DNA from 3 places in the Pantoea anthophila genome. Region 2 is predicted to be linked to each of the others. Evidence: riboswitches for the same ligand, from Rfam matches in the RefSeq annotation. Region 2 holds a riboswitch; each other region holds the start of a gene.
What was found. Region 2 has a riboswitch for thiamine pyrophosphate ahead of thiB (thiamine ABC transporter substrate binding subunit). Riboswitches for the same ligand answer to the same signal wherever they lie in the genome.

Region 1: another riboswitch for thiamine pyrophosphate. It lies ahead of OJ965_RS01990 (FAD-dependent oxidoreductase); the one in region 2 lies ahead of thiB (thiamine ABC transporter substrate binding subunit).
Region 3: another riboswitch for thiamine pyrophosphate. It lies ahead of thiM (hydroxyethylthiazole kinase); the one in region 2 lies ahead of thiB (thiamine ABC transporter substrate binding subunit).

Annotation. Positions count from the first base shown of each region.
Region 1 is NZ_CP110471.1:422,163-429,108, forward strand. It holds gene OJ965_RS01980 (thiazole synthase) at 1-529, opposite strand, end outside; gene thiS (sulfur carrier protein ThiS) at 532-729, opposite strand; gene OJ965_RS01990 (FAD-dependent oxidoreductase) at 719-1,702, opposite strand; TPP riboswitch at 1,787-1,907, opposite strand; gene OJ965_RS01995 (ArsR/SmtB family transcription factor) at 2,015-2,332, opposite strand; gene OJ965_RS02000 (alkene reductase) at 2,349-3,467, opposite strand; gene OJ965_RS02005 (P-loop NTPase family protein) at 3,686-4,240, shown strand; gene OJ965_RS02010 (GFA family protein) at 4,283-4,720, opposite strand; partial or broken gene OJ965_RS02015 (LysE family translocator) at 4,862-5,490, opposite strand; gene OJ965_RS02020 (methionine synthase) at 5,796-6,827, opposite strand; gene OJ965_RS02025 (DUF1852 domain-containing protein) at 6,851-6,946, opposite strand, start outside.
Region 2 is NZ_CP110473.1:3,261,180-3,268,125, forward strand. It holds gene OJ965_RS17810 (MFS transporter) at 1-739, opposite strand, end outside; gene sgrR (HTH-type transcriptional regulator SgrR) at 995-2,656, shown strand; TPP riboswitch at 2,692-2,794, shown strand; gene thiB (thiamine ABC transporter substrate binding subunit) at 2,841-3,827, shown strand; gene thiP (thiamine/thiamine pyrophosphate ABC transporter permease ThiP) at 3,803-5,410, shown strand; gene thiQ (thiamine ABC transporter ATP-binding protein ThiQ) at 5,397-6,098, shown strand; gene OJ965_RS17835 (DedA family protein) at 6,103-6,867, opposite strand.
Region 3 is NZ_CP110473.1:1,359,479-1,366,424, reverse strand. It holds gene OJ965_RS08910 (MFS transporter) at 1-984, shown strand, start outside; gene OJ965_RS08905 (mannitol dehydrogenase family protein) at 1,050-2,516, shown strand; gene OJ965_RS08900 (GntR family transcriptional regulator) at 2,617-3,303, shown strand; gene thiD (bifunctional hydroxymethylpyrimidine kinase/phosphomethylpyrimidine kinase) at 3,361-4,161, opposite strand; gene thiM (hydroxyethylthiazole kinase) at 4,148-4,945, opposite strand; TPP riboswitch at 4,980-5,076, opposite strand; gene OJ965_RS08885 (hypothetical protein) at 5,383-5,580, shown strand; gene OJ965_RS08880 (AEC family transporter) at 5,680-6,639, shown strand; gene ahpF (alkyl hydroperoxide reductase subunit F) at 6,703-6,946, opposite strand, start outside.

The DNA.
Region 1 (6,946 bases), on a different replicon from region 2:
TAATCAGCGGAATATCCTTAAACCAGGCACGCATGGCGCGCAGCCCCTCGATATTGCGCAGTCCCTGGCCGGAGCCAATCGGCGCCCCCCAGGGCATCAGCACTTCACAGCCGGCTTCCAGCAGTTTTTCACCGACAATCAGATCTTCCGTGGTGTAGGGAAACACCTGAAATCCGTCAGCGCAGAGAATGCGGGCGGCTTCCACCAGGGCAAAGGGGTCGGGTTGCAGCGTGTCGGCATGACCAATTACCTCCAGCTTGATCCAGGGGGTATCAAACAGTTCACGCGCCATCTGCGCCGTGGTAACCGCCTCCTTTACCGAATGGCAGCCGGCCGTATTCGGCAGAATCCGTTTGTTGAGCTGTTGCAGCAGCGTGCGAAAGGCCGCGCCTTCCCGCCCCTCCCGTCGCAGGCTGACGGTAATGATCTCCGCGCCTGACGCGTCGATCGCCTGATGCAGAATCTCCGGCGAGGGGTAACCGGCGGTGCCGAGCAGAAAACGGGATGTCGGTGCAAACTGATAGAACATGATTAACCTCCCTGCATCGGGGACAGAATTTCCAGCTGATTCCCGGCCTCAAGTCGCTGGCTGGCGTAACGGGTGCGCGGCACAAACTCACCGTTCAGGGCGGTGGCGACGGTGCGCGGATCGATCTGCTGCTCCTGCATCAGCTCCGCCAGGGTCGTTGCGCCGGTTTCAATCGCGCGTCCGTTGAGTTCAATTCGCATGGGGTGTCTCCTGAGTCAGTCGCCGCATAAGGTTTTCAGCCATTATCGGGGCCAGTAAAAAGCCGTGTCGGTAGAGGCCGTTGAGCGAGAAGCGGCCATTTTCGTAGCGCACCTCCGGCAGATTCTGCCGGTAAGCAGGACGCAACCCGGTACCGCTCTCGACGATCCGCGCTTCAGCCAGCGCCGGATGCAGGCTGTAAGCGGCGCTCAGCAGCTCCATCATCGCTTTCGCGCTAATCGGGCTGCTATCATGGCTTTCGACCATGGTGGCACCCAGCATGAAGTGCCCATTGGCACGAGGCACCAGATAGCAGGGAAAGCGCGGATGGAGCAGCCGGACGGGACGGGAGAGGCAAATGTCGGGGGTATGGAGGATCACCATTTCGCCGCGCACGGCACGCAACGCGGGCTGCTGATCGGCGGCGTGGATGCCGCGACAGTCGATAATCTTTCCGCCGGGCTGACCGCTGTGAAACGGCACGCCCGCCTCTTTGAGCGTATCCTGCAGCTGCTGCAGCGCCCGACGCGGGTCGAGATGCGCTTCCCGGGCAAAAAAAAGGCCGCGTGCGAAGCGGTTTTCCAGCGCCGGCTCAACGTCGCCGGGGGCCACCCACTGATGCTGCTGCGTCATGCTGGCAAAGCGCGTCAGCTCACGGCTGTCACGCGGCGGTGCAACCACCAGCGTGCCCTGCTGCACCACGCCATCCACACGCTTTGCCCACCAGCCCGCGGCATGCTGGCCCCATTCGATCACCTCTGGCGGTGCACTTTCTGCCTCGCACCAGGGCGCGAGCATGCCGCCCGCCCAGTGCGAGGCTGCCCGGCAGTCAGGCTGAGCAATAATTTCGACAGCTTCTCCCCGTTCCGCCAGCAGGGTGGCGACACAGAGTCCGGCGACGCCGCTGCCCAGCACCGACCAGCGGCCCTGGCTGCCCGCCACAGAAGAAGAGAGATTCAGGATTGAGTGGGTCACATTCGCCTCGTTATCCGTTAACGAAGACCCGTGATACAGAGGGAATAGGCAGAAGCGACGCGAATGCGCTCCTGCGGCAAGTATCTGATGCGATACCCGTCTTCCTACGCCAGTATCAACTGGGTCAGGTTCTAAGGGTCGCTGAGCCGCGCGGGTGCGCTATCAGCCTCTCAGTCTCTCCGGCGAGACTCCCCTGACGGGTTTAGTTGTAAGTGAAGCGAACAGCTTCGTCAAGCAGTGTGCAGGGGCATGACGCAGAAAGAGAGAGATATGGAAAGATGTCGTTACCGAATCAGAGGCGCGCGGCGACGTCTATAGCAGCGCCTGCAGGGAGTGCGTCACTGCGTCGGTGACTTCCCGAATACGCGGCTCGGCGCGGCGATAGTAGGTCCATTTACCCACTTTGCTGGTTTCCACCAGTCCGGCACTCTGCAGGGCTTTCAGGCATAACGAGGTGGCGGGCTGCGATAAGCCCGCCTTGTCCTGGATGAGACTGGCACAGACGCCATACTGGTCGAAGGGATAGAGCTGGACATAGCCCGCAAACGCTTCGTCAGGGTTTTTGAGCCACATCAGTACGGCCATTCTGGTGGGATTGGCCAGTAACTTCAGGGCCTCTTCGGGTGACATGCCGCCTCACAAAACATCAGGATGGATAAACAGGGTAGTCAGTATACCCTTTCTCCGTTCCGCCATACAGGGAGGTGTGGTCCACCGGATTCAGCGGATTGCCTGCTTTAATCCGCGCGGGCAGATCGGGGTTGGCGATAAAGGTGCGGCCAAAACCAAACAGGTCACCCCAGCCTTTATCCAGCATCCGCTGGGCTTTTTCGGCGGTGTAACGGCCTGAGTAGATAATGGGCGAGCGGAAGGTTTCCCGCAGCGCAATCCGGAAACTCTCCGGCAGGTCAGGACTGTTATCCCAGTCCGCCTCGGCGATAGAGAGATAACCAATTTCCAGCTCATTGAGCAGCTGCGCAGCGCGGATATAAGTCGCATGCGGATCACTTTCGACCAGACCCAGATAGACACGATCTTCGTCCGTGCTGCTGAAAAGCGGGGCAAACCGGACGCCGACACGATGACTGCCAAAGACCGAACTTACCGCTTCAACCACTTCACGCAGAAAACGCAGACGATTCTCAGGCGAGCCACCATATTCATCCGTACGGAAGTTGGTGTGCTCAGAAATAAACTGATTAATCAGATAGCCGTTGGCGGAGTGAAGCTCAACGCCATCGAACCCGGCCGCTTTGGCATTTTCCGCCGCCCGCCGGTAAAGCGCCACAATCTCTTTTACTTCCGCGTTCGTCAGCGCCCGCGGCTCGCTGGGCGCGGTTAACATTCCGGCACCCGGTCCGGTTTCAATAAAGACCCGGACGTTATCGGCGGCTATCGCTGACGGCGCAACCGGGGCCTCTTTTCCTGGCTGAAGTTCATTATGGGACACCCGCCCCACGTGCCAGAGCTGGCAGAAAAGAGTGGCACCTTCCTGATGCACTGCTTCGGTGACTTTTTTCCAGCCCGCAATCTGCGCTTCACTGTGTATCCCCGGCGTCCATGCATAGCCCTGCCCGCGAGGCTCAATCTGGGTGCCTTCAGTGATCATCAGTCCGGCACCGGCGCGCTGGCGATAATATTCCACCATCATCGGACCGGGAACATTGCCTGGCTGCTCACTGCGGCAGCGGGTCAGCGGCGGCAGAACGATGCGGTTACGGAGCTGAAGGTCGCCCAGGCTCAGGGGGGTAAAAAGTGATGGCATGACAAAAAAATCCTCTGGTGTTTGAAGAGGCGATATTATATTTACACATTTAAATTTGTAAATGTGTTTGCGGACTTTTTATTTGTCCTGTGCCTGATTTCATCAGGTTATGAGAGACTTATCGCCAGGCGATGAACCCGTGGGGTAAGATTTATGTTCCGGATGCAGACGCAACCCCCCTCAGCGCGCATTTACCGGATTTTAACAGGGAGCTATCTGTGAACAGGCTAATCTCGTCAGACGCGCTGGGACCACGCATCTGTATTCTCGGGCCTTCTAACAGCGGAAAATCCACGCTGGCTGAGGCCCTGTCACGCAAAACAGGTCTGCCTGTGGTGCACCTGGATCAGTTGCATCATATTCCAGGCAGTCAGTGGGTGCCCAGGGAGCCGGACGTGTTCCTTCGTTTACACGCCGAAGCAGTCAGTCAGGAGAGATGGATCATGGAAGGCAACTACACCAAGTGTATTGAAGCACGGCTCGCCCGGGCCACCGGACTGATTCTTCTGGATGTCAGCGTGCCTTTAGCGCTGCTGCGCTATGTCCGGCGATGCTACTCCTCCACGCCGCGGATCGGGGGACTCAGGACTAACAGAGAGCCGGTAAGCCTGGCGATGATAAACTACATTGCCCGCATCGCCCCTCAGAACCGGAAGCGGCACAGGCAGATCTATGACTCGCTCACGCTGCCAAAACTGCTGCTCAGTTCTCCTCGCGCCATGAATATCTGCGCGGAAGAGTGGGGACTTCAGCTAAAACACTCTGGAGCATAACCAGCCAACGGCCAGGAATGCAGACAGAAACCGTCAGAGAAACTATGGCGATTCATCAGCAATTTTCAGATGGGTCAGCAGCGCCGTCAGCGACGGCACCGGTCCGGCATGGGTGGTTGCTGAGCGGGTCGTGTCCCAGGGCATCGCATCATCAGTGCAGAAGTCGCCGACACACTGCATATCCACCGCCTCATTGAGTAAACCCACCGGAACCCAGACATAAGGCCTGCCCCGCAGCGGGTTGGGCACGGTGGAGCCACAGCGGGTGCAGAAATCGTTGCGATAACCGCTGGCTTTTTGCCATGACGCCAGGTGATCTTCTCCGCCAGTCCAGCGGAACTCCCCCGCTTTCACCAGCGTCGCCAGGTTATAACCGGTTCCGCTCTGCTTTCTGCACAGCGAACAGTGACAACGGTAGTAAAGCGTGGGTGGCGCTGCCAGCTCAAAAACCACCGTTTCACACAAGCACGAGCCTTTCATTTCACCGCCTTGTTGATGTAATGAGAGAGGCCACCGCTGCGGATGCCCCCCTGATCGCAGTGACACCCTGGCGAAACCGTTGTTTGCATCAGCACAGGGTGTGCCATTTTCATGCAGAAGTCGCGAACGGCCATCCCCGACTTAGTGGCGACTGAACACCAGTTTCAGCCCCGCCAGCACAAAGCAGCAGGCTAACAGTGCCTCCAGTCCGCGACGGATGCGGCGATAGAACGCGCTCATCACCGCCGTCGAGAAGAGCAGCGCATATCCACCGAACACCAGCAGACAGATCGTTGCACAGCCAGCGATGATCAGCGGTACCGTGGAGGCAGCCATATCGGGCTTCAGGGCAAAAGACATGATCGCCACCCAGGTGAGAATCGCTTTGGGATTGCCGACATGCATGAGTATTCCTGGCGAAACAGTCTGCCCCAGGCGACCCGTTCAGTGCTGGCATCAATGCCTGTCGCTTCCGTGCGGCGCAGGGCCGATTTACCCGCTTTAAATGCCAGCCAGAGCAGATATAACCCGCCGCCAACCTTCAATACAATCAGCAACTTTGCGAAGGTGGCCAGCACCGTCAGCACGCCACAGGCGGCCAGTAGCGCCCAGATCATCGAGCCGCTCACCACACCTGCTGCCAGCGCCAGGGCGGCTCCCCTGCCCTTTTTCATCGCCGTTCCCATTATCGCCATATTGCTGGGACCCGGGCTGGCCGTGGCGACAAAGTAGGTGGTGAAAATCAGGAGTAATTCATGCGAAAGCGCCATAACTGCCTCTGAGATTGATTGTTATCAATCTGTTATATCGGTTGTGGCGAACATTTACCAGTGATGCTGTCGTCCGCCTGATGGGCGGAATCTCATTCAGCGGGGATAAAGATCAGGTCGGATGAGAGTCCGGATGAAATCCGGCAGGTTGAGCGGTTTATATGCGCATTTGTCATCGCGCACGGGCGCAGTGCTGAAGAGTTTAGCGGGAAATGAGACGGGCAAAAGCAGGATTAAGATTCAGTCCGGCCGATCGCATTGTGAAAATGAAATCATTCGCCGGACTGAACGGGCTCAGGAAACGCTTATTTGCCCAGAATTTCTCTGCGGACAATCTCTGCGCCTGCGCTTAATGCGTTGAGCTTGCCATTGGCAACATGACGCGGCAGCGGGATCATGCCGCAGTTGGTCGAAGGGTAGAGATTTTCGGCATCCACAAACTGCAACGCCTTGCGCAGCGTACTGGCGACCTCTTCCGGCGTCTCAATATTATGGGTTGCCACATCAATGGCGCCGACCATCACTTTTTTACCGCGAATCAGCTCGATCAAATCCATCGGCACCCGCGAGTTCTGGCACTCCAGTGAGACGATATCGATCGATGAGCGCTGCAGTTTCGGGAAGACCTCTTCATACTGGCGCCACTCGGTTCCCAGCGTTTTCTTCCAGTCGGTGTTCGCTTTGATGCCATAGCCATAGCAAATATGCACGGCGGTTTCACACTTCAGCCCTTCGACAGCGCGCTCTAGTGCCGCAATACCCCAGTCGTTAACCTCGTCGAAAAAGACGTTAAAAGCCGGCTCATCAAACTGAATAATATCCACGCCTGCGGCTTCCAGCTCTTTCGCTTCCTGGTTGAGGATTTTTGCAAATTCCCACGCCAGTTTTTCGCGACTTTTGTAGTGGTTGTCGTAAAGGGTATCGATCATGGTCATCGGCCCCGGCAGCGCCCATTTAATCGGACGATCGGTCAGCTTACGTAAAACCTTTGCATCTTCGACAAAGACCGGCTTCTGGCGCGAGACTTCACCCACCACGGTCGGGACGCTGGCATCATAACGATTGCGGATACGCACCACTTCGCGCTTTTCAAAATCCACGCCGCTGAGGTGTTCGATAAAGGTCGTGACGAAGTGCTGACGGGTTTGCTCACCATCACTGACGATATCGATCCCCGCCCGCACCTGATCGTCCAGGCAGAGACGCAGCGCATCTAATTTACCCGCCACTAACTCATCATCCTGCAGTTTCCAGGGTGACCAGAGCACCTCTGGCTGTGCGATCCAGGAGGGTTTTGGCAGGCTGCCAGCGGTGGATGTCGGTAATAAGGTTTTCATAGCAGGTGACCTTTTAATTTTAATTAAAGAACGGATTCAGCGGACCATTGCGCCAGCAGGGTCTGGTTAGGCTTAATGAAATGGGCCTCAGTAAATTTCCCCTGCTCAACAGCCAGCCG
Region 2 (6,946 bases):
CAAGCGTCGTACTGATATAGAGCGGCATATCAATGATATACATGGTATTGCAGGTCCACATCACCACCGAGGCGATAAACAGCAGGCGCACATCCCGGTCGCGCCAGCCGTTTAGCGGCAGACCGCCGCTTTGCAGCAGCGGCTGCGCACGGGGCACTGACGGCAGGGTAAACCAGACCAGCAGGATACAGATCAGAAACAGCGCGGCGGCCACCATAAACAGCGTGACAAAACCATAGTTCAGCGCCAGCGCAAATGAGAGCGGCGGCCCGATGACCCACGCCAGCGACAGCTGCGCGCGCATCACCGAACTGAACATGACCGCTTCACGCGCCGACTGATCGGCATATTCCCGTGCCAGCGCAAAGAGCTGAGGCATCGAAACGCTGGCGAGCGCCGACAGCAGCACACCCAGCGTAATCAGCGTCAGGTAGTGGCGACTGAAGGCAAACAGCAGCGCATTAACCAGCGCCATCAGGCAGCAGAACAGAATGATATTACGGCGGTCCCCCACGCTGTCCGAACGCTTCGCCACCAGCATGCTCACCAGGATACCGGCCACCGCATTGATGGTAAAAAACAGTCCGACCCAGAAAGGGCGGGCCTGCACTTCGCGCGTCAGAAACAGGCTCAGCGTCGGTGCCTGCAATGCGCCCGCCACGCCCAGCATGAACGAGGCGACCATAAAAGCGAGGTAAACCGGATTGATGCGGCGCTGCCGCGTTAACAGCGATTTCATAGCGAAATCCCTTAGAGGCTAAACAGAGAGGAAAAAAAGAAGGGTAGACCATACCGCGCACGATGAAAAAAGCCAGCAGAGATCCTCTGCTGGCGGTGTAAATGCACCCTACTCAGAAAAGCACTCCGCTGAACAGCGAAGTCAGGGTTGAACGCCATTCCAGACTGAATGCCTCCCGCTCTTCCCATAGCGCAAAGTTTGCTCTTAAAATGAGGCAGAAAAAACAGAGCGCTTTTCAGCAGGAGTTCCTCTTTTATGTCCTCGTCCCGTCTGAAGCAGCAATTCATTCGCCTGTGGCAGAGCTGCCAGGGCCAGTCGCAGGCCATTACGCTCAGCGAACTGGCTGACCTGCTGCACTGCTCGCGCCGCCACATGCGCAATCTGCTCAACCGGATGCAGGCGGCAGGCTGGCTGGTCTGGCAGGCAGAAGCGGGACGCGGCAGGCGGTCACATCTGACGTTCTGCTATACCGGGCTGGCTTTACAGCAGCAGCGTGCCGAAGATCTGCTGGAGCAGGATCGCATCGATCAGCTGGTCCAGCTGGTGGGCGATAAGGATCAGGTGCGGCAGATGATCAGTGCGCATCTCGGCCGCAGTTTCCGGCAGGGCAAGCATATCCTGCGGGTGCTCTACTATCGTCCCCTGCTCAATCTGCTGCCTGGCTCGCCGCTGCGGCGCTCTGAAACGCACATCGCCCGACAGATTTTTAATGGGCTGACGCGGATAAATGAGGAAAACGGGGAAATCGAGCCCGATATTGCGCATCACTGGCAGCAGACCTCCCCGCTTCACTGGCGCTTCTTTCTGCGTCCGGCCATTCGTTTTCATCACGGTCGGGAGCTGGAGATGGCGGATGTCATCGCCACCCTGGAGCGTCAGCGCCCTCATCCGCTCTTTTCCCACATTGCGGAGATCTCCTCACCCGCCCCCTGGACGCTGGATGTGCATCTGAGCCAGCCCGACGACGGCCTGCCCTGGCTGCTGGGCAGCGTCAGCGCGATGATCCTGCCGCGCGAGTGGCCGACGATTCAGGATTTTGCCCGCCAGCCAATCGGCACCGGCCCCTATCGGGTGATCCGCAATCATGAGAGCCAGCTGAAGATTGAAGCCTTTGATGATTACTTTGGCTTTCGCGCCCTGATCGATGATGTCTCTATCTGGGTGCTGCCCGACATCAGCGATGAGCTGGTCTATGCCGGTGTGCGCCTGCAGGGGGACGCTGCGGATGAGATTCAGGAGGAGAGCCGCCTTGAAGAGGGCTGCTACTATCTGCTGTTTGACCAGCGTTCAGAGCAGGGCCGCAATGAGGCAGTCAGGCGCTGGGTCAGTTATCTCTTTAACCCTATCGCCCTGCTCAACCACGCGGGCGTCGGCTATCAGCGATACTGGTTTCCGGCTTATGGCCTGCTGCCGCGCTGGCACCACCGCCGGGACCTGACCCCGGTCGAAAAGCCGCCCGGCCTGACCCATCTGACGCTGACCTGGTACAGTCAGCACGTGGAGCATGAGGGCATCGCCAATGCGCTGCGTCCCCTGCTGGCCCAACAGGGCGTCACGCTGGAAACCCGTGAGATCAGTTATGAAAGCTGGTATCAGGGCGACGCGGAGAGTGATATCTGGCTCGGCAGCGTCAACTTTACCCTGCCGCTGAACTGGTCGCTGTTCGCCCAGCTGTATGAGATCCCGCTGCTGCATCACTGCCTGCCGATTGACTGGCACAGTGACGCGGCCCGCTGGCGCGAGAAAACGCTGCCGCTGGCCGAGTGGAGCAAACAGCTGGTTGAAGAGGCGGGCCTGCATCCGCTGTTTCATCACTGGCTATTGCTTGAGGGCCAGCGCAGCATGCGTGGCGTGCGGATGAATACCCTGGGCTGGTTTGATTTTAAATCGGCCTGGTTTGCGCCGCCGGCACTGTGACGCTTTCGCCACGGCGCTGAAATGACTAGAATGTGACGTTCTCAACGGGGTGCCGCCTGCCACCAGCAAGCAGCTGAGAGAGACCCGTCGAACCTGATTCGGTTAATACCGACGTAGGGATTTGAGAGGCCGTTGTGCTCAGATCCTTTGCGACTCATCCCCTATTCTCCTGAAGGAGCGCAAAGTGTTAAACAAAGTTCTGCCGGTATTGCTGTTACTCTCCGCCCCCGTTCTGGCGGCTAAACCGGTCCTCACGGTCTACACCTACGACTCCTTCTCTGCCGACTGGGGCCCTGGCCCGGCGGTAAAAAAAGCCTTTGAGGCGCAGTGCAACTGTGAGCTGAAATTCGTCACGCTGGAAGATGGCGTCTCGCTGCTGAACCGCGTGCGGATGGAAGGCAAAAACAGCAAAGCGGATCTGGTGCTGGGGCTGGATAACAATCTGGTGCAGGCGGCGCAGAAAACCGGTCTGTTTGCTGAAAGTCAGGTCGACACCGCAAAACTTACCCTGCCTGGCGGCTGGCACGACACCACCTTTGTGCCGTTTGACTATGGCTACTTCGCCTTTGTCTATGACAAAACCCGGCTGAAAAACCCGCCCAGGAGCCTGAAAGAGCTGGTCGACAGCCCGGAAAAGTGGCGGGTGATCTACGAAGATCCCCGCACCAGTACCCCCGGCTTAGGCCTGCTGCTGTGGATGCAGAAGGTCTACGGCGACCAGGCTCCGCAGGCGTGGCAGAAGCTGGCGCAGAAAACCGTAACGGTGACCAAAGGCTGGAGCGAAGCCTATGGCCTGTTCCTGAAGGGCGAAGGCGATCTGGTGCTGAGTTACACCACCTCTCCGGCTTACCACATCATCGAAGAGAAAAAAGAGAACTACGCCGCCGCCCCGTTTGCCGAAGGACACTATCTGCAGGTGGAAGTGGCCGCACAGTTAGCCAGCAGTAAACAGCCTGCGCTGGCACAGCAGTTCATGCAGTTTATGGTCTCGCCTGCGTTCCAGCGCACCATTCCCACCGGCAACTGGATGTACCCGGTGATCGATACGCCGCTGCCTGCCGGTTTTGCCAGCCTGACGGTGCCGTCCACCGCCCTGCAGTTCTCGCCTGAAGAGGTGGCTACACAGCGTTCAGGCTGGATCAGCCAGTGGCAACGCGCCGTCAGCCGCTGATGCCGCGCTGGCTGATCCCCGGCTCGCTCGCCACGCTGCTGCTAACCGGCGTGGCGCTGCTGGCCTTTGGCGCACTCTGGATGGCCGCGCCAGGCCTGGAGTGGCGCAGCGTGCTGCAGGATGCGTATCTGCGGCACGTAATCGGCTTCTCTTTCGGTCAGGCGCTGCTCTCCGCCCTGCTCTCCCTGCTGCCTGCGGTGCCGCTGGCGCGGGCGCTCTATCGACGCCGTTTTCCCGGCCGCCAGCTGCTGCTGCGTCTCTGTGCCATGACCCTGGTCCTGCCGGTACTGGTGGCGGTGTTTGGTCTGTTAACCGTCTATGGCCGCGTTGGCTGGCTGGCGCAACTCTGTCAGCTGCTGGGCATCGGTTATCACTTCTCACCCTATGGTCTGCCGGGCATTTTGCTGGCGCACGTCTTCTTTAATCTGCCGCTGGCGACGCGTCTGATGCTGCAGGCGCTGGAGAGCATTCCGGCCGAGCAGCGTCAGCTCGCCGCGCAGCTCGACCTGCGCGGCTGGCACCATTTTCGCCTGCTGGAGTGGCCGTGGCTGCGGCGTCAGTTGCTGCCGACCGGCGCGCTGATCTTTATGCTCTGCTTTGCCAGCTTTGCCACCGTGCTGTCACTGGGGGGCGGGCCGCAGGCTACCACGCTCGAACTGGCGATTTTCCAGGCGCTGAGTTATGACTACGATCCGGGCCGTGCCGCGCTGCTGGCGCTGATTCAGCTCGGCTGCTGCCTGACGCTGGTGCTGCTCAGCCAGCGCTTCAGTAAGGCGATCCCCGCCGGCACCCGTCAGCTGAAGGGCTGGCGCGATCCGCAGGATTCGTGGGGCGCACAGCTCAGCGATGCGCTGCTCATCCTGCTGGCGTTGCTCCTGCTACTGCCTCCGCTGGCGGCGGTGATTGTGGAGGGTCTGCATGGCGGAGTGCGCGGTGCGCTGGCTCAGCCTGCTCTCTGGCGGGCAACCCTGACCTCATTACGCATCGCCACCGGGGCCGGATTAATCTGCGTGGTGCTGACCATGATGCTGCTCTGGAGCAGCCGCGAGCTGCGTCTGCGCCAGCATCTGGCGGCGGCCACGCTTATCGACACCAGCGGAATGCTGATTCTGGCGATGCCGGGCATTGTGCTCGCCACCGGCTTTTTCCTGCTGTTCAACGCCACCATCGGCCTCCCCGACTCCGCCGAAGGGCTGGTGATGTTTACCAATGCGCTGATTGCCATTCCCTATGCGCTGAAAGTGCTGGAAAACCCGATGCGCGACACCGCAGAGCGTTACGGCAGACTCTGCCATTCACTGGATATTCAGGGCTGGAACCGGCTGCGGCTGATCGAGTTGCGGGCGCTGAAACGTCCGCTGGCCCAGGCGCTGGCCTTTGCCTGCGTGCTGTCGATTGGTGATTTTGGCGTGGTGGCGCTGTTTGGCAGCGCCGACTTCCGCACGCTGCCGTTCTATCTCTATCAGCAGATAGGCGCCTATCGTGGCGCTGATGGTGCGGTCACCGCCCTGCTGCTGCTGCTGCTCTGCTTATTGCTGTTCACGCTAATGGAAAAATTACCGGGCCGCCATGCTGACTCTTGATAACCTTACCTATCTCTACCAGCATCTGCCGATGCGCTTCAGCTTCAGGGCCACACGCGGTGAACGCATCGCGATTCTCGGCCCCAGCGGCGCGGGTAAAAGCACCCTGCTGAGCCTGATTGCCGGTTTTCTGCCGGTGAATCAGGGCACCCTGCTGATTGACGGTCAGGAGCACACCCACACTGTCCCGGCCCGACGACCGGTCTCCATGCTGTTTCAGGAGAACAACCTGTTTCCGCACCTCAGCGTGCAGCAGAACATGGCGCTGGGGCTGCACCCGGGGCTACGACTCAGCGCGGAACAGCAGCGGCAGCTGACTGCGCTGGCTGAACAGGTGGGATTAGGCGATCTGCTGTCACGCCTGCCAGGCGAACTGTCGGGCGGCCAGCGCCAGCGCGTGGCGCTGGCCCGTTGCCTGTTGCGTGACCGTCCGGTACTGCTGCTGGATGAGCCCTTTTCCGCGCTGGACCCCGCCCTGCGCGGCGAAATGCTTCAGCTGGTGCGTTCGGTGTGTGAGGCGCGCAGCATCACGCTGCTGATGGTGTCACACAGTCTGGAAGATGCGCAGCAGATCGCGCCGCGCAGCGTGGTCATTGTGGATGGCCGGGTTTACTGGGATGGCGAAACCCGACAGCTGCTGTCGGGCGACACGCGGGAGGCCGACGTACTCGGCATCCCGCGTCGTTAGCGGCTCAGGCGATGAAAACCTGCCACAGCAGATGGCGGAAAACCGGCATCATCGGATGGAACTGGATCGCGACAAACGCCGCCACGGCGATCGCCAGCCCCAGCGGGCCAGCCCAGCGCAGGCGCGCCGGGGGCAGCCAGGCGGTGGCCCAGTCACGGCTTTTGCCACTGCGCCACCAGCGCCAGCCTAACCAGCCGCCAAGCCAGATCAGCAGCGCTGCGCCGAGTAACAGCCATTTAAAGCTGCCGCCCTGCGCCGCTTTTGGCACGTCAATCGCCACCCCGGCCAGAATGCCGGGCAGCAGATAGATCGGTGGCCAGAGAAGACAGCCGATGAGATTAGGCGGCAGAAATTTACGTACCGGCAGCTCCAGCATACCGGCCGCCAGCGGGATTAGCGGCCGCGTGGGGCCGACAAAACGTCCGACCAGGATGGTAAACATACTGTGCTGATGCAGGGCATGCTCGGTTTTATCCAGCAGGCCTTTGTACTTTTGCAGATACTTCCAGCGGTGCAGCGGCCCCTGGAATTTCCAGCCGATACCGTAGGAAACCCAGTCACCGATCAGGCAGCCCGCAAAGCCCGCCGCCCAGGCAGGATAAAGGCCAAGCTCGCCACTGCCGACCAGCGCGCCCAGGCTGGCCATCATCACCGTACCTGGCAGCAACAGCCCGACCAGCGCCAGCGACTCCAGAAACGTCACCAGCGCAACGGCAAACAGCGCCCACTCCAGGGACTGCGTAATCAGTTGTTGAATCCAGGCTTCCATAGTGGTCCTTAGTCAAAGCAGAAGGCTGGATTGTCCAGAGCCAGCCACACAGCGTCAAGGCAAGAATTGTAGGACAATG
Region 3 (6,946 bases), 1.9 Mb from region 2:
ATCCTGCGCGTGCTGTTCGGCATGGCAGAAGGCCCCATCTGCTCCTCGGCTAACAAAGCGATTAACGGCTGGTTCCCGAAAAAACAGGCCGCAACGGCCATGGGCTTACTGAGTGCCGGGTCGCCGCTGGGCGGTGCCGTCGCCGGTCCGATTATTGGCTATCTGGCCCTGGCTTACGGCTGGCGTCCGGCGTTTGTGATTGTCTGCTGCATCGGGCTGGTCTGGATGACATTCTGGCTCTTCTTCGCGGCGGACAATCCGGCGAAGAGCAAACGCGTCACTGAAGAAGAGCGGCTGCTGATCGAACGCCTCAAGGCGACCAGCCCGAACGATGAGGTTGACCTGTCAGAAACGGCCCATCCGTTTGGTTACTACCTGCGCCAGCCGATTATCCTGGTCACGGCATTTGCCTTCTTCTGCTACAACTACATCCTGTTCTTCTTCCTGAGCTGGTTCCCGGCCTATCTGGTGCAGGCACACGGCCTGGATATTAAATCGATGAGTATCACCACCATGATCCCGTGGATCGTCGGTTTCGTCGGCCTGGCACTGGGCGGCTGGATCCCCGATAAAATCTTTAACATCACCGGCAAGCTGTTGTTGTCACGCAAAATTGTGCTGGTGGTCTCACTGCTGGCCGCGGCAATTTGCGTGGCGCTGGCGGGTACGATAAAAGAGGTCGTGCCTGCCGTGATTATGATGTCGGTATCGATTTTCTTTCTCTACATCACCGGCGCGATCTACTGGGCCATCATTCAGGATGTGGTACATAAGAGTCGCATCGGCAGCATCAGCGGCTTCATCCATCTGACAGGCAGCCTCTCCGGCATCATCGGGCCGATTGTCACCGGCTTTATTGTTCAGCACACCGGCAAATTCGACAGCGCCTTCGTGCTGGCCGGTTGTGTCGCCGCGCTGGGCGCCTTCCTGGTCTTGTTTGTGATTCGCAGTCCGAAAACCCAGGACAAACCGGTTTCGGTCTGAGTGTTGTTCCGCTAACAGAACGCTGACTGGGGCGCTGAGCGCCCCGCTTTTCAAAAGGACGGATTATGTTACAGATTGATCGCCTGCCTGCTGAGGTTAAACGCCCCTCCTACGACCGCAGCAAACTGAAGACCCGCATGGTACACATCGGTTTTGGTGCCTTTCACCGCGCACATCAGGCGATGTGCAGCGACAGGCTGGCCGAAGAACAGGGCAGCGACTGGGGCTACTGTGAGGTCAATCTCATGAACAGCACCGGACTGATTACGGCGCTGCGCCAGCAGGACCTGCTCTACACCCTCACTGAGCTGGCGGATGGTTCTCAGCAGACCCGGGTGATCGGCGTCATCACCAGCGCCCTGAAGGGCGACAAAGACGGTATTGAAGCTGTGATCAACGCCATGAGCCAGCCGGATATCGCCATCGTCTCCATGACCGTGACCGAAAAGGGTTACTGCCATCTGCCCGCCAGCGGCAATTTAAACAGCAATCATCCTGATATCGTCCATGACCTGCAGAATCCGCAAGCCCCCCGCACGGTGCCCGGTGTCATTCTGGCGGCGATCCGCCGTCGCCGCGAGCTGGGATTACCGCCCTTCACCGTGATGTCCTGTGACAACATGCCGGAAAATGGGCATGTGACCCGCAATGTAGTGACCCAGCTGGCGGAGCGTCAGGATCCTGCGCTGGCAGAGTACATTCAGCAGCACATCACCTTCCCCTCCACCATGGTGGACCGCATCGTTCCGGCCATGACCGACACCGCACTGGCCGCGCTGCACAAGCGTCTGGGATGTGAAGATCCGGTCGCGATTGAAGCAGAACCCTTCTTTCAGTGGGTGATAGAAGATAACTTCGTTAATGGTCGCCCGGCGTGGGAGAAAGCGGGTGCGGAACTGGTCAGTGATGTACTGCCCTATGAAGAGATGAAACTGCGCATGCTGAATGGCAGTCACTCTTTCCTGGCCTACCTCGGCTTTCTGGCGGGGTATGAGTACATCAGCGACTGTGTGGCCGATCCCCATTTCCGCGCCGCCGCCCGTTCACTGATGATTGATGAACAGGCCCCGACGCTGCGCACCCAGGGCGTGGATCTCAATGCCTATGCCGATTCGCTGATCGCCCGCTATGAAAACCGTGCGATTAAACATCGCACAGGGCAGATCGCCACCGACGGTACACAAAAACTGCCGCAGCGCCTGCTCGACAGTCTGCGCTGGCACCTGCAGCGTGGCAGCCGCTGCGACCTGCTGCTGCTTGGCGTCGCGGGCTGGATGCGCTATGTGGGCGGCGTTGATGAACAGGGCCAGCCGATTGAGATCCGTGATCCGATGCAGAAAAAACTGGCGGAGTGCGTTGCCGCCAGCGAAGAGGGTGAAGCGCGCGTGCGGGCGCTGCTCGCCCTCCGCGAAGTGTTTGGCGATGATTTGCTGCAGAACGACGACGTGGTCGCCCGACTGACGGCCTGGTATCAGCAACTGACCACCGAGGGCGCGCGTGCCACTGTGCATCAGTGCCTGAATCGCGGCTGAAGGCGGGACAATAAAGCGCTGGCGCAGACGCAGCGTGCTGATTAGACTGACACTTTGCCAACGCGCTGGCGTCTGCCAGCCGTAATAGGGATATTGCTGCATGTCGAGCGCCTATACCATTACCACCAGCGAACCGGTCAATCAGCAGATTTACCGTTATCTGCGCAAAGATATTGTCACCTGCGCGATTCAGCCAGGTTCGCTGCTCTCTGAGAAAGAGGTCTCCGCACGCTTCAGCGTTTCACGTCAGCCGGTGCGCGAAGCGTTTATCAAGCTGGCGGAAGCCGGACTGGTACAGGTATTGCCGCAGCGCGGCACGTTCGTGCGTAAAATCTCCGCTAAGCGGGTCGCGGATGGCCGCTTTATCCGTGAGGCGGTGGAAGTGTCGGTGGTTCGTCGTGCCGCGCTGGAAATTGGTGATTCGGCGCTGATGACGCTGGAGCACAATCTGCAACTGCAGCGGATGGCGGCGGAGCGGCATGACAGCCAGGCGTTCCTCACGCTTGACGATGAGTTTCATCGTCTGATCGCGGAAAGCATTGACTGCAAGCTGGCCTGGGAAACGGTCGAGAATATCAAAGCGACGATGGATCGGGTGCGCTTCCTGACGCTGAGTGAAGTCTCACCGCCGGAAAAGGTCATTGAGCAGCATGAAGAGATTTATGCCGCCCTGAAACAGCATGATGCCGATGCCGCCGAAGCGGCCATGCGTCATCACCTGCAGGAGATGATCTTCTCCATCACCCCGATTGCTGAGCGCAACAGCGCCTGGTTTGAAGCCCCCTGAATCCCTCCCGAGGGTTCCCGCCTCGCCTGATTATCCGGGCGAGACGGGCAGTCTCTCTTACCACCATTGATGAAAATGGTGAACCGGCCCGATGCCCTTCCCGACCTCCAGCGAATCCGCCTGCATCAGCGCCTGCTGCAGCCAGTTTTTCGCTTCCTCAATCGTCGTCTCCCATCCGTCATGACGCGGACGCAATGCGGCCAGTGCCGCCGACAGCGTGCAGCCGGTGCCATGCGTATGACGGGTCTTCACGCGCGTTGTACTGAACCGCTGCTCTGCCGATGGTGTAATCAGCCAGTCGGGACTCTCCGCTGCCGTAAGATGCCCTCCTTTCATCAGCACGGCCTGACAGCCCAGCGCCAGCAACGCCCGCCCCTGTTCGCGCATCTCCGTCTCATCGGTGGCAATGGCGCAACCCAGCAGGGCCGCCGCCTCTGGCAGGTTCGGAGTGATCAGCGAAACCTGCGGCAGCAACCGCTCACGAACGCTGGCGACGGCGTCCGGTGAGAGCAGCGCATCACCACTTTTCGCCACCATCACGGTATCCAGCACCACAAAAGGGATCGCCGCCTGCTTCAGCCGCGCCGCCACCTGCTCCACGATAGCCGTTTCTGACAGCATGCCGATTTTCGCGCTGTCGATACGCACGTCATTCAGCACAGAATCGAGCTGGGCGGCGACAAAGTCCGGTTCGATGCGATAAACAGCCTGCACGCCCTGCGTATTTTGTGCCACCAGCGCGGTGATGACGCTGGTGCCATAAGCGCCCAGCGCCGAGAACGTTTTCAGATCGGCCTGGATCCCTGCGCCACCGCTGGGATCGGTGCCGGCAATGGTCAGGGCATTAATGCGTTTCATGATTGCCCTCCAGGGTCCAGAGTGCATCCAGAAACGCCGTGGCAAAGCTGCCCGGCCCAGTCGCCTGCCCCGCAGCCTTTTCACCGGCAGTCGCCATCACCTGACAGGCCGCGGCAATATTCAGCAGGCCATCGCCGGGCAGTGCGCTGAACCCGGCCACGACCGCCGAAAGCGCACAGCCGGTTCCCACAACCCGCGTCAGCATGGGAGAGCCGCCACGAATGGCAAAAGTGCGCTGACCATCAGTTGCGTAGTCCACTTCACCGGTGACGATGACCCGCGTGTTCCACTCTTTCGCCAGCTGCCGCGCCGCGTCGAGCGCCGCATCTGCCGGGTGCAGCGTATCCACGCCGCGTCCGCCACTGGCCTGCTGCGCCAGCGCCAGAATCTCTGACGCATTGCCGCGTATCACCGCCGGTTGCTGACTTAATAATTGCTGGCAGAAGTCGCTGCGCAGCGTCAGGGCACCGACAGCGACCGGATCGAGCGTCCAGGGCGTGCCCGCCTCCCGCGCCGCGCTAACCGCTGCCTGCATCGCCCGCTGACGCTCGGGCGTCAGCGTCCCGACGTTAATCAGCAGGGCATCCGCAAAGCCGCTGAACTGTGCCGCTTCGTCAGCATCGATCACCATCGCGGGTGACGCATTGAGTGCCAGCAGGACGTTGGCGGTAAAGTTCTGCACCACGTCATTCGTCATGCAGTGCACCAGCGGTGACTGACGGCGAAAGGTGTGCAGAAGGGGCGCGAACTGCGCGGCAGAAAGGTGTTGAGATGGCTGTATCATCGTAGCTCCCAACCGGCGGACAAGAAGGCGAATGCGGTCAGGCATCAGACTTCCCTACGCTGGCATTATCCAGATCAGGTAATACGGGTATTTCTCAGCCTTCACAAAGAAGGGCACCCCGAGTCGAATTACGGTTTGCAGCATAGGCAAGCCGTTCTCTGAAAGCAAGCAACAGCCGCCAGCGAAATGACCGGAACGGAACCTTACGCATGATCCCGATCAACGTTCCATAGTGCAAAAAAAGGCTTAATGCTGCGGGCCTCAGGGATACCTCTTAAGAGGTACTCCTGCTGTCAGGCCTGATGGGTACTGGCCATCGCTCAGACTCTGACCATTTCATAATAATTAACCTGCGCGAAACACCGTTGTAAAAAAACACCTTATTTCATGGAGTTATCGACTCCTGAAGCGGAACTTCATACTACTCAGGATGTATGATGCGATTGTCAGCGCTTATTCCTCACCGCCATCGATGGCAGGATGTTCAAATCGAACGCCAGGGCGCCATCGCCCCTAATGGCCGACATTACCTTTCCACCTATATCTCGGCCCGTTGTGCGGGCTGCGGCGAAACTATCCATCGTGTTTATTACCGGGACATCAGTGACCAGCAGGCGCGTCGCTGGTTAGGCTGACAGCCCGCCCGACGGCCTGTTCCAAAGCAGGGATGAGTTAACAGTTAGTTAGCGATTTGTTAGTCTGGTAACTATCCATGGTTTACCCAGACGCCTCTTATGCCACTGCTGTTTGAAAGCCTGAGCCATCAGATTTACCTGTCAGCCCCGCTGTTTATCCTGATCCTGCTCGGATATGGGCTGACACGCTTCGGGAAATGGCCTGCCAGCATCAGCGAAGGCATGAACCGCTTTGTGTTTAACGTTGCGCTGCCCTGCATGCTGTTTCGGGTGATGAGTACCTTCTCGCAAAGCCCGCCGGTGGATGCGCGCCTGCTGCTGGCCTTTTTTGGCAGTTGCCTGCTGGTGTTTATCGTGGGACGCCTGCTGGCGACACGGCTGTTTCAGCTTGACGGCGTGGCCGCCTCGGTCTTTGCGCTGGGGGGGATCTTCTCCAACAACGTGATGCTGGGGATCCCGGTGGCTACCGTCCTGCTCGGGCCAGAAGCGCTGCCACCGGTGGCGCTGGTGCTGGTGTTTAACAGCCTGATTCTCTGGACCCTGCTGACCGTTTCGGTCGAGTGGGCAAAACAGGGCAGCTTTTCCCTGACAGGTCTCTGGCGCACCCTGATCGGCGTGCTGAAGAATCCGCTGATCGTCGGCATTCTCAGCGGCACGGCCTGGAGCTTTCTGCAGCACCCCTTGCCGCAGATCGCCGCTGAACCGCTGCGGATGCTGGCCTCGCTGGCGGCCCCCCTGTCGCTGGTCACGCTGGGCATGAGCCTGGCACATTATCGGGTGCGGGAGGGTTTAAAAGAGAGTTATACGATCTGCCTGCTGAAGCTGGTTCTGCAACCGATGACGGTATGGGCTATCGCGTGGCTGACCGGTTTGCCTCCGCTGGAGAGTAAAGTGGTGGTGCTGCTGGGGTCGATGGCGGTCGGGGTTAACGTCTATCTGATGTCGCAGAAATTCAATGTCATTACCGGCCCGGCGGCGGCCAGTATGCTTTTCTCTACGGTGTTTGCGGCCGTGACGACGCCGGTATGGATGATGCTGATGACGCTGGCGGGCTATTAACAGGCGCATAAAAAAAGCCCCTCAGCACAGGGGCTGAAGGGCTTATTGCCTGGCTGATGAAACTTACTCAGCCGTTTTGGTACGGATCAGATAGTCAAAGGCACTCAGTGACGCTTTCGCACCTTCGCCGCTGGCAATGATGATCTGCTTGTACGGCACGGTGGTGCAGTCGCCTGCTGCGAAGACGCCTTTCAGGCTGGTTTCGCATTTCGCATCGATGATGATTTCGCCCATTTTGTTGCGCTCAACCGCGCCTTCCAGCCATGGGGTGTTCGGCAACAGACCGATCTGGACAAAGATACCGGAG